2 regions of the Streptococcus sp. OMI870 genome follow, and region 2 is predicted to be linked to the other one. Evidence: predicted binding sites of a transcription regulator. Region 2 holds the regulator's gene; the other holds the start of a gene.
What was found. The regulator NrdR, encoded in region 2, represses ribonucleotide reductase genes. The targets are predictions, from matches to a motif close to ACACNATATATNGTGT.
Positions count from the first base shown of each region.

Region 1: a site for NrdR is predicted at 1,402-1,417, ahead of nrdH (glutaredoxin-like protein NrdH). Genes of this name have one in related genera too.

Region 1 is NZ_JASHGM010000001.1:574,954-578,373, forward strand. It holds gene ptsP (phosphoenolpyruvate--protein phosphotransferase) at 1-793, opposite strand, end outside; gene QM968_RS02905 (phosphocarrier protein HPr) at 796-1,059, opposite strand; gene nrdH (glutaredoxin-like protein NrdH) at 1,534-1,752, shown strand; gene nrdE (class 1b ribonucleoside-diphosphate reductase subunit alpha) at 1,866-3,420, shown strand, end outside.
Region 2 is NZ_JASHGM010000002.1:116,325-119,744, forward strand. It holds gene dnaI (primosomal protein DnaI) at 1-471, opposite strand, end outside; gene QM968_RS04685 (DNA helicase) at 472-1,650, opposite strand; gene nrdR (transcriptional regulator NrdR) at 1,651-2,124, opposite strand; gene QM968_RS04695 (endonuclease/exonuclease/phosphatase family protein) at 2,291-3,103, opposite strand; gene QM968_RS04700 (PTS transporter subunit IIBC) at 3,188-3,420, opposite strand, start outside.

The DNA.
Region 1 (3,420 bases), on a different contig from region 2:
TCACTGTTTTGGCATCTTTAAGGAGAGCCCATTCAGCTTTTTGTTTGGCATAAGCTTCACCAGCTGATTTGAAGGCTGCAATTTGTTCCTCACTTGGATTGATGACTACTTCACCAGTGATTCCAGATACAGCCAACACATCACCATCTTTTACAAGATCTGTAATGTTATTTGTACCAAGGACCGCTGCGATTTCAAGTGTACGCGCCATGATGGCTGAGTGACTTGTACGTCCACCAATGTTTGTAACAAAAGCTTTAACAAACTGTTTGTTCAATTGTGCTGTATCTGATGGAGTCAAGTCATGCGCAACCACGATTGCTTCTTCGTTAATGGTTGCCGGGTTTGGCAATTTCTTACCAAGCAAGTTTGCAAGTACACGTTTGGTCACGTCACGGATGTCTGCTGCACGTTCTTGCATGTAAGGATTGTCTTCCATTCCTTCAAAGATCGCAATAAACATGTCCGTGACTTCTTTCAAGCCAGCTTCTGCATTGATTTTTTTCGTACGAATCGTTTCTTTGATCTGACCAACCATTTCGGGGTCAGAAAGCACCATCATGTGAGCATCAAATACTTGTGCTGCTTCTTCACCAAGGCTCGCTACTGCATTCTCCCGAATAAGAGAAAGCTCGTTTTGTGAAGCTTCAAGAGCTGCATCCAAACGAGCTTCTTCTGCATTTGTATCTTCAACTGAGATTGTTTCAAATGACAAGTCGGGTTGAACAAGTAGATATGCCTTAGCAACGGCAACACCATCAGATGCTGCAATTCCTTTAAGCATTTCTGTCATGTTTAAGCCAATCCTTCTTTTTCCATTGTTTCAGCAATTGCTGCAAGAGCGTCATCAGCGTCAGCACCTTCAGCTGAGATTACAACGTCAGCTCCTTGACCAACACCAAGGCTCATAACACCCATGATTGATTTCAAGTTAACGGATTTACCTTTGTATTCAAGAGTAATATCTGAAGCAAATTTGCTAGCAGTTTGAACCAACAAAGTTGCTGGACGCGCGTGGATACCTGTTTCTGCCACGATGTGGAAATCTTTAGAAGCCATAGTTTGACTCTCCTTTTAAAATTAGTTTTGAGTTATCTGTGATAACCCTTACAATTTGGTATTATATCATCTTTTGAAATTTTTTTCAAGATTTTTATTACTGCCTTACAGAAAAAAAACTGCGAGAAATCCCAATCTAGATACATTTTAAAGAGCGATCCAGAAAGCAAAAACAGGTTTCTTTCAATTTTCTACTATATTATAAGTAAAATTTTCTTCCGCTTTCAATGAAAAGAAGCAGCTGAACCACAGGATATTGATTCACCCAAAAATTATAACTAATTAAAGATGCTTAAAAGCCTATCCCTATCCCATTTCTTAGAATTTCATACTTTTGACCTACCACAATATATTGTGCTTTAAAAACCACATTTTATTTCTTTGCACAATATTTAGTTTTATTTTGTTGACAAGTTGGTGGATTTTGTTTATACTGTTTACAGATTTATATTTCGATAGGAGAACGAAAAAGAAATGGTAACCATTTATTCAAAAAATAATTGTGTTCAGTGTAAAATGACCAAGCGATTCCTCGATAGCAATCACGTGGAATACCGCGAAATTAACTTAGATGAACAGCCAGAATTTGTAGATCACGTTAAGAATCTCGGATTCAATGCTGCTCCAGTTATTCAAACACCGGATGAAGTATTTTCTGGTTTTCAACCAGCTAAGTTGAAGAAACTTTCTTAATAAACACAGTATTTTGCTTAAATAGGGTCTAGCGTTAGCAACCTAACACTAGACTTTTTACTTGTAAAGAGAGGACTTCTTCTCTTCATTTTTTGAACTAGAAAAGGATTATTATGGGATTAAAATCTCTTGAAGACGTAACCTACTTCCGTCTTAATAATGAAATCAACCGTCCAGTTAACGGTCAAATCATGCTTCATAAAGATAAAGAAGCCTTGGATGCTTTCTTCAAAGAAAATGTTGGACCAAATACCATGGCCTTTGATTCAATAACGGATAAAATCAACTACCTTATTGAACACAACTATATCGAAACAGCCTTCATTCAGAAGTACCGTCCTGAATTTTTGGAAGAATTGGCCCAATTTATCAAAGATCAAAATTTCCAATTCAAGTCCTTCATGGCTGCCTATAAATTCTATAACCAATATGCTCTGAAAACAAATGATGGAGAATACTATCTCGAAAGCATGGAAGACCGCGTCTTCTTCAATGCTCTCTATTTTGCGGATGGAAATGAAGACATTGCCAAAGACATCGCAAATGAAATCATCCACCAACGCTACCAACCAGCTACTCCTTCTTTCTTGAATGCTGGACGTGCCCGCCGTGGGGAATTGGTCTCCTGTTTCTTGATCCAAGTAACCGATGACATGAATGCGATCGGACGCTCTATCAACTCTGCCCTTCAACTTTCACGTATCGGTGGTGGGGTTGGGATCTCCCTCAGCAACCTTCGTGAAGCTGGAGCACCGATCAAGGGCTATGAAGGAGCTGCCTCTGGGGTCGTTCCTGTTATGAAACTCTTTGAAGATAGCTTCTCTTACTCAAACCAATTGGGTCAACGCCAAGGAGCTGGGGTGGTTTACCTCAACGTCTTCCACCCAGACATCATCGCCTTCCTTTCTACTAAGAAAGAAAATGCCGATGAAAAAGTCCGGGTCAAAACCCTCTCACTTGGTGTCGTCGTACCTGACAAGTTCTATGAGTTGGCTCGTAAGAATGAAGAAATGTATCTCTTCAGCCCATACTCTGTAGAACGTGAATACGGAGTGCCATTTAACTACATCGACATCACTGAAAAATACGATGAGTTGGTCGCTAATCCAAACATCCGCAAGACAAAAATCAAGGCGCGTGATTTGGAAACTGAAATTTCTAAATTGCAACAGGAATCTGGTTACCCTTATGTAGTCAACATCGATACTGCTAACCGCGCAAACCCTGTCGATGGAAAGATCATCATGAGTAACTTGTGTTCAGAGATCCTCCAGGTTCAAGAGCCAAGCTTGATCAACGATGCCCAAGAATTCATTAAAATGGGGACTGACGTCTCCTGTAACCTTGGTTCAACCAACGTGGTTAATATGATGACTTCCCCTGACTTTGGTCGTTCGATTCGTGCTATGGTTCGTGCCTTGACCTTCGTCACAGATAGTTCTCATATCGTCGCTGTTCCTACTATCGACCACGGAAATAGCCAAGCGCATACCTTTGGTCTTGGTGCTATGGGACTTCACAGCTATCTTGCCCAACAATTGATTGAATACGGATCACCTGAGTCTGTTGAGTTTACGAGCATCTACTTCATGCTCATGAACTACTGGACTCTCGTGGAATCAAACAACATCGCGCGTGAACGGGGAGTTACCTTCCACAACTTCGAAA
Region 2 (3,420 bases):
ATAGAGGTAGATCCCTTTTTGATAGTCAGGGTAGTGGGCAACAAAATTGGCCAACTCCTCAAAGGCCACAAATCGTCCCTTATCATCGAGCTCTACCTTTGCTAGACTCGCTTCTTTCAAGGTTGAAGGGAGATTGATCAAGTTGAGACGTTGGTTGATCGCAGCCCGTTTTTGGGCTTCGATTAACTCTGGTGTCTCCTCATAGGCCACATCTGCATAGCCTTCATTCATGGTTAAAATCGGTTTATAGCCTTTGGCAATATAATCCGGATCAGCAAGCAAAAAACGGTTTCGCTCGCTAATGTATTGATTAAATTTTGAAATACTCCGTCGAATTTCTTGCTCAGACAAAGACTGGTCTTTGATAAAGGCAGCAACTTCTTGGTCTGCCAAGATCTGTGCGACCAAATCCTCATAGTTGAATTGGCGGGCACGATTCATGTGAGACAGGGTTTGACCTACACTTTCCATCTACTCACCTCCTTGATTTAATTTTTCTAATAGGCGTTGTTTCTCTTTTGCAAGATCCACTTTTTCTTTTTGACTAGTTTGATTTTGATAGTGCGGTTGGCTCCACTTAGGAACATTGCTTGTCTTACCTTTGGCAGGAGCAGTTGTTGTCCCCTTATTTCCTTGAGACTTAGCCTGTTCCTGACGTTCTCGGACTTTTAAAATCGCCATTTCTGCACTGTTGACCCCTTGGTAAGAAAAGTCATTTCCCACTTTCAAAGCATACTTTTCATTGAGATTAGCTGACTGGGTTTTATTAAAGGTCAGCAACAAGATGATATTGATCACTTCATCCAGTAAGCCTAGATCCGCTAACTTAGAAAGGGTCTTGCGTTCGCTCTGCGTAATGGTCGCCTTGCGGGCCTTCTTTATCTCCGCCAAGAATTGCAGGCTAGATTTTTGCTTGGCTTCCCTCAAGATGGTTTCTTCCTGACGGCTATAGGACAGGCGTGGTTGTTCCTGATTAGCTTGGGCTAGCTTTTGCTTCATTCTTTTTGGAGAAATGGTGCGGTCTACTGCCGTTTCTTTTGCTAAGAGATAGGTTTCATACCAGGTCCATTGTTGCTCCTCTGCAATGGCAAAAAGGGCCAGAGTCGCTTCCCCTTCATCCGCAAAACGAAGACCGTCTCGGCCCATCATGCGTTTAAACATGTCCATATCAAACTGCTGTTTTTTACTGGCAACAACTGTCACCTCACCAGCATCTAGTCCAAATACTTGAGAAAAGGACACTTGCCGTCTAGTTCCTAAAGAGCGTGCTGGCAGCAGCTCTTCCACTGCCTTCTCTCCAATCTTTCTTTCAAGCAAGCGTTTATAGACGGCATTTGAAAAAAATTGCTCTGCTTCAAGGGGGGCATGCATCTGGATAGTGAGACCATCTTCCTCCTCAAAGAGATCAATCAAGCCCATGGCAATCAAGCGATCAAAAGCCAATAACAATTGAGGGAATCCCATATCGATGTGGTTTAGAATCTGTGCAAGCAAATGTTGCTTTTCACCTTGATCATACGATGCCAGCAAATAGCGATACACCGTTACTGTTTCCATCTCCAAAATAGGCAGGTAATACTGCTCCAAAGCAGCCCCTGCCGGCGGAAGAATATTATTTTTTAAAAATACAAAAGGAGTATTGGGCTTCATCTATTTTTCCTTTTTCTTCTTGGTTCCTTTCGTAATTTGCTTCAAGAGCGTCTCTAACTCACCGACATCCTTGAAACTCCGGTAAACACTGGCAAAACGAACATAGGTAATCTCATCCAGATCTGCTAACTCATCCATGACCAAAGAACCAATATACTCACTGTTAATTTCATTATCACTTTGGCTACGAACCTTTTGTTCAATCCGGTTTACAATTTCTTCGATTTCATCACTCGATACAGGACGTTTTTGAGCCGAACGGATAATGCCATTAAAGATCTTATCACGAGAAAATTGCTCGCGCGTTCCATCCTTTTTGACAACCACTAGCGTTCGTTCTTCTACTCTTTCGTAGGTAGTAAAGCGATAATGGCATTCTTCGCATTCACGACGACGACGTATGGTGTTCCCGTCTTCAGCTTGTCGACTATCCACCACACTAGACTTACTTCCACCACATTTTGGACAACGCATTTGCTACCTCCTTGAACTGTTTTAACACTTCATTTTACCATAAAATCAATCGTAAAGAAAGCAGAAGAACAAGAGAAGCTCCGATGGCAACCTCTAATGTAAAAATTAAAAAAGAGTCGACGAACGATTCGAACAAAATCGTTTTCCTATCGACTCTCAATTCATTTTAAAGTGATAATTCTGCTTCTAAACCATAGTGATCACTGACATGTGGTTTGTTTTGACCGTCAAAAATGACGTGAAGACGCTCGATCTCCCATTCCGGACTTGCAAAGACATAATCGATCCGCAATGGTATTTGATTGTCCGTCCAGCCATCGATACCAGGACCTACCGTATAGGTGCCCTTGGTTTCTTTGGCTTCAATAAAGCTATCTTGTAGCTCTAGAGAACTTGATAAAATGGTTTCATAGCCTTCTTGACCAGCAGGATTATTGAAATCGCCAGCTAGAATAAAGGGGTTGCCTACTTGGCTAAAATACTGCTCAATCCGTGGCCACTCAAATTGGAAACCTTTGTCCCACCAAGAAAGATGGACACTAGCAACAGCGATCTCTTTTCCATCCACACTCGTGTGAGCAACAGCCACCCGACGGGTATGGTAGTCTGTTGGATCGTCCATATTAGAGACCAAAATCTCATCTGCCTTTAATGGTTGACGTGAAAGAACAGCTACCCCTTCATTAAGGTGATCATAGCCAATATGGTTGTAAGCCCAAGTCCAGTAATAGTGAAGACCTTGAGCAGCCAACTCCTCAACCAATACGCGAACAAAGTGATCCTTGTGAATAGCTACGGAAGATGGCAAGGCTTGATAATACTCGTCGGTTGCAATTTCCTCTGTAGCCATCTCTTGGTTGACTTCTTGAAAGCAAATCACATCGTATTGAGCTTCTAAAATTTGCTCTTTGAGAGTCTCAAACTTTTGCTGAGCATTCTCCTCCATCCAACTATGGGAATTTAATGTTAAAAATTTCATCCCCTGATTTCTCCTTTTACTTAAAACAAGAAACGGCAAGAGGTCGGGTGCACTGCCCCAACCTCATTTTCTTTGCCGTAGTCTTTATAATTCTACTGTTGCAACTGGAGCATTGGCTGCCAATTTGCCTGTATGTTCGACCTTAACTGATTTAATGGCATCTGCATTTGTGAAAACAACAACTGTAGATGTTTCACGACCTGCTTCACGAATCGCATCAAGATCTGCTTCTACTAAAAGGTCTCCTGCAGCCACTGTTTGGCCTTCAGATACTTTAACCTCAAATGGTTTTCCTTCTAGACTAACAGTATCTAGAC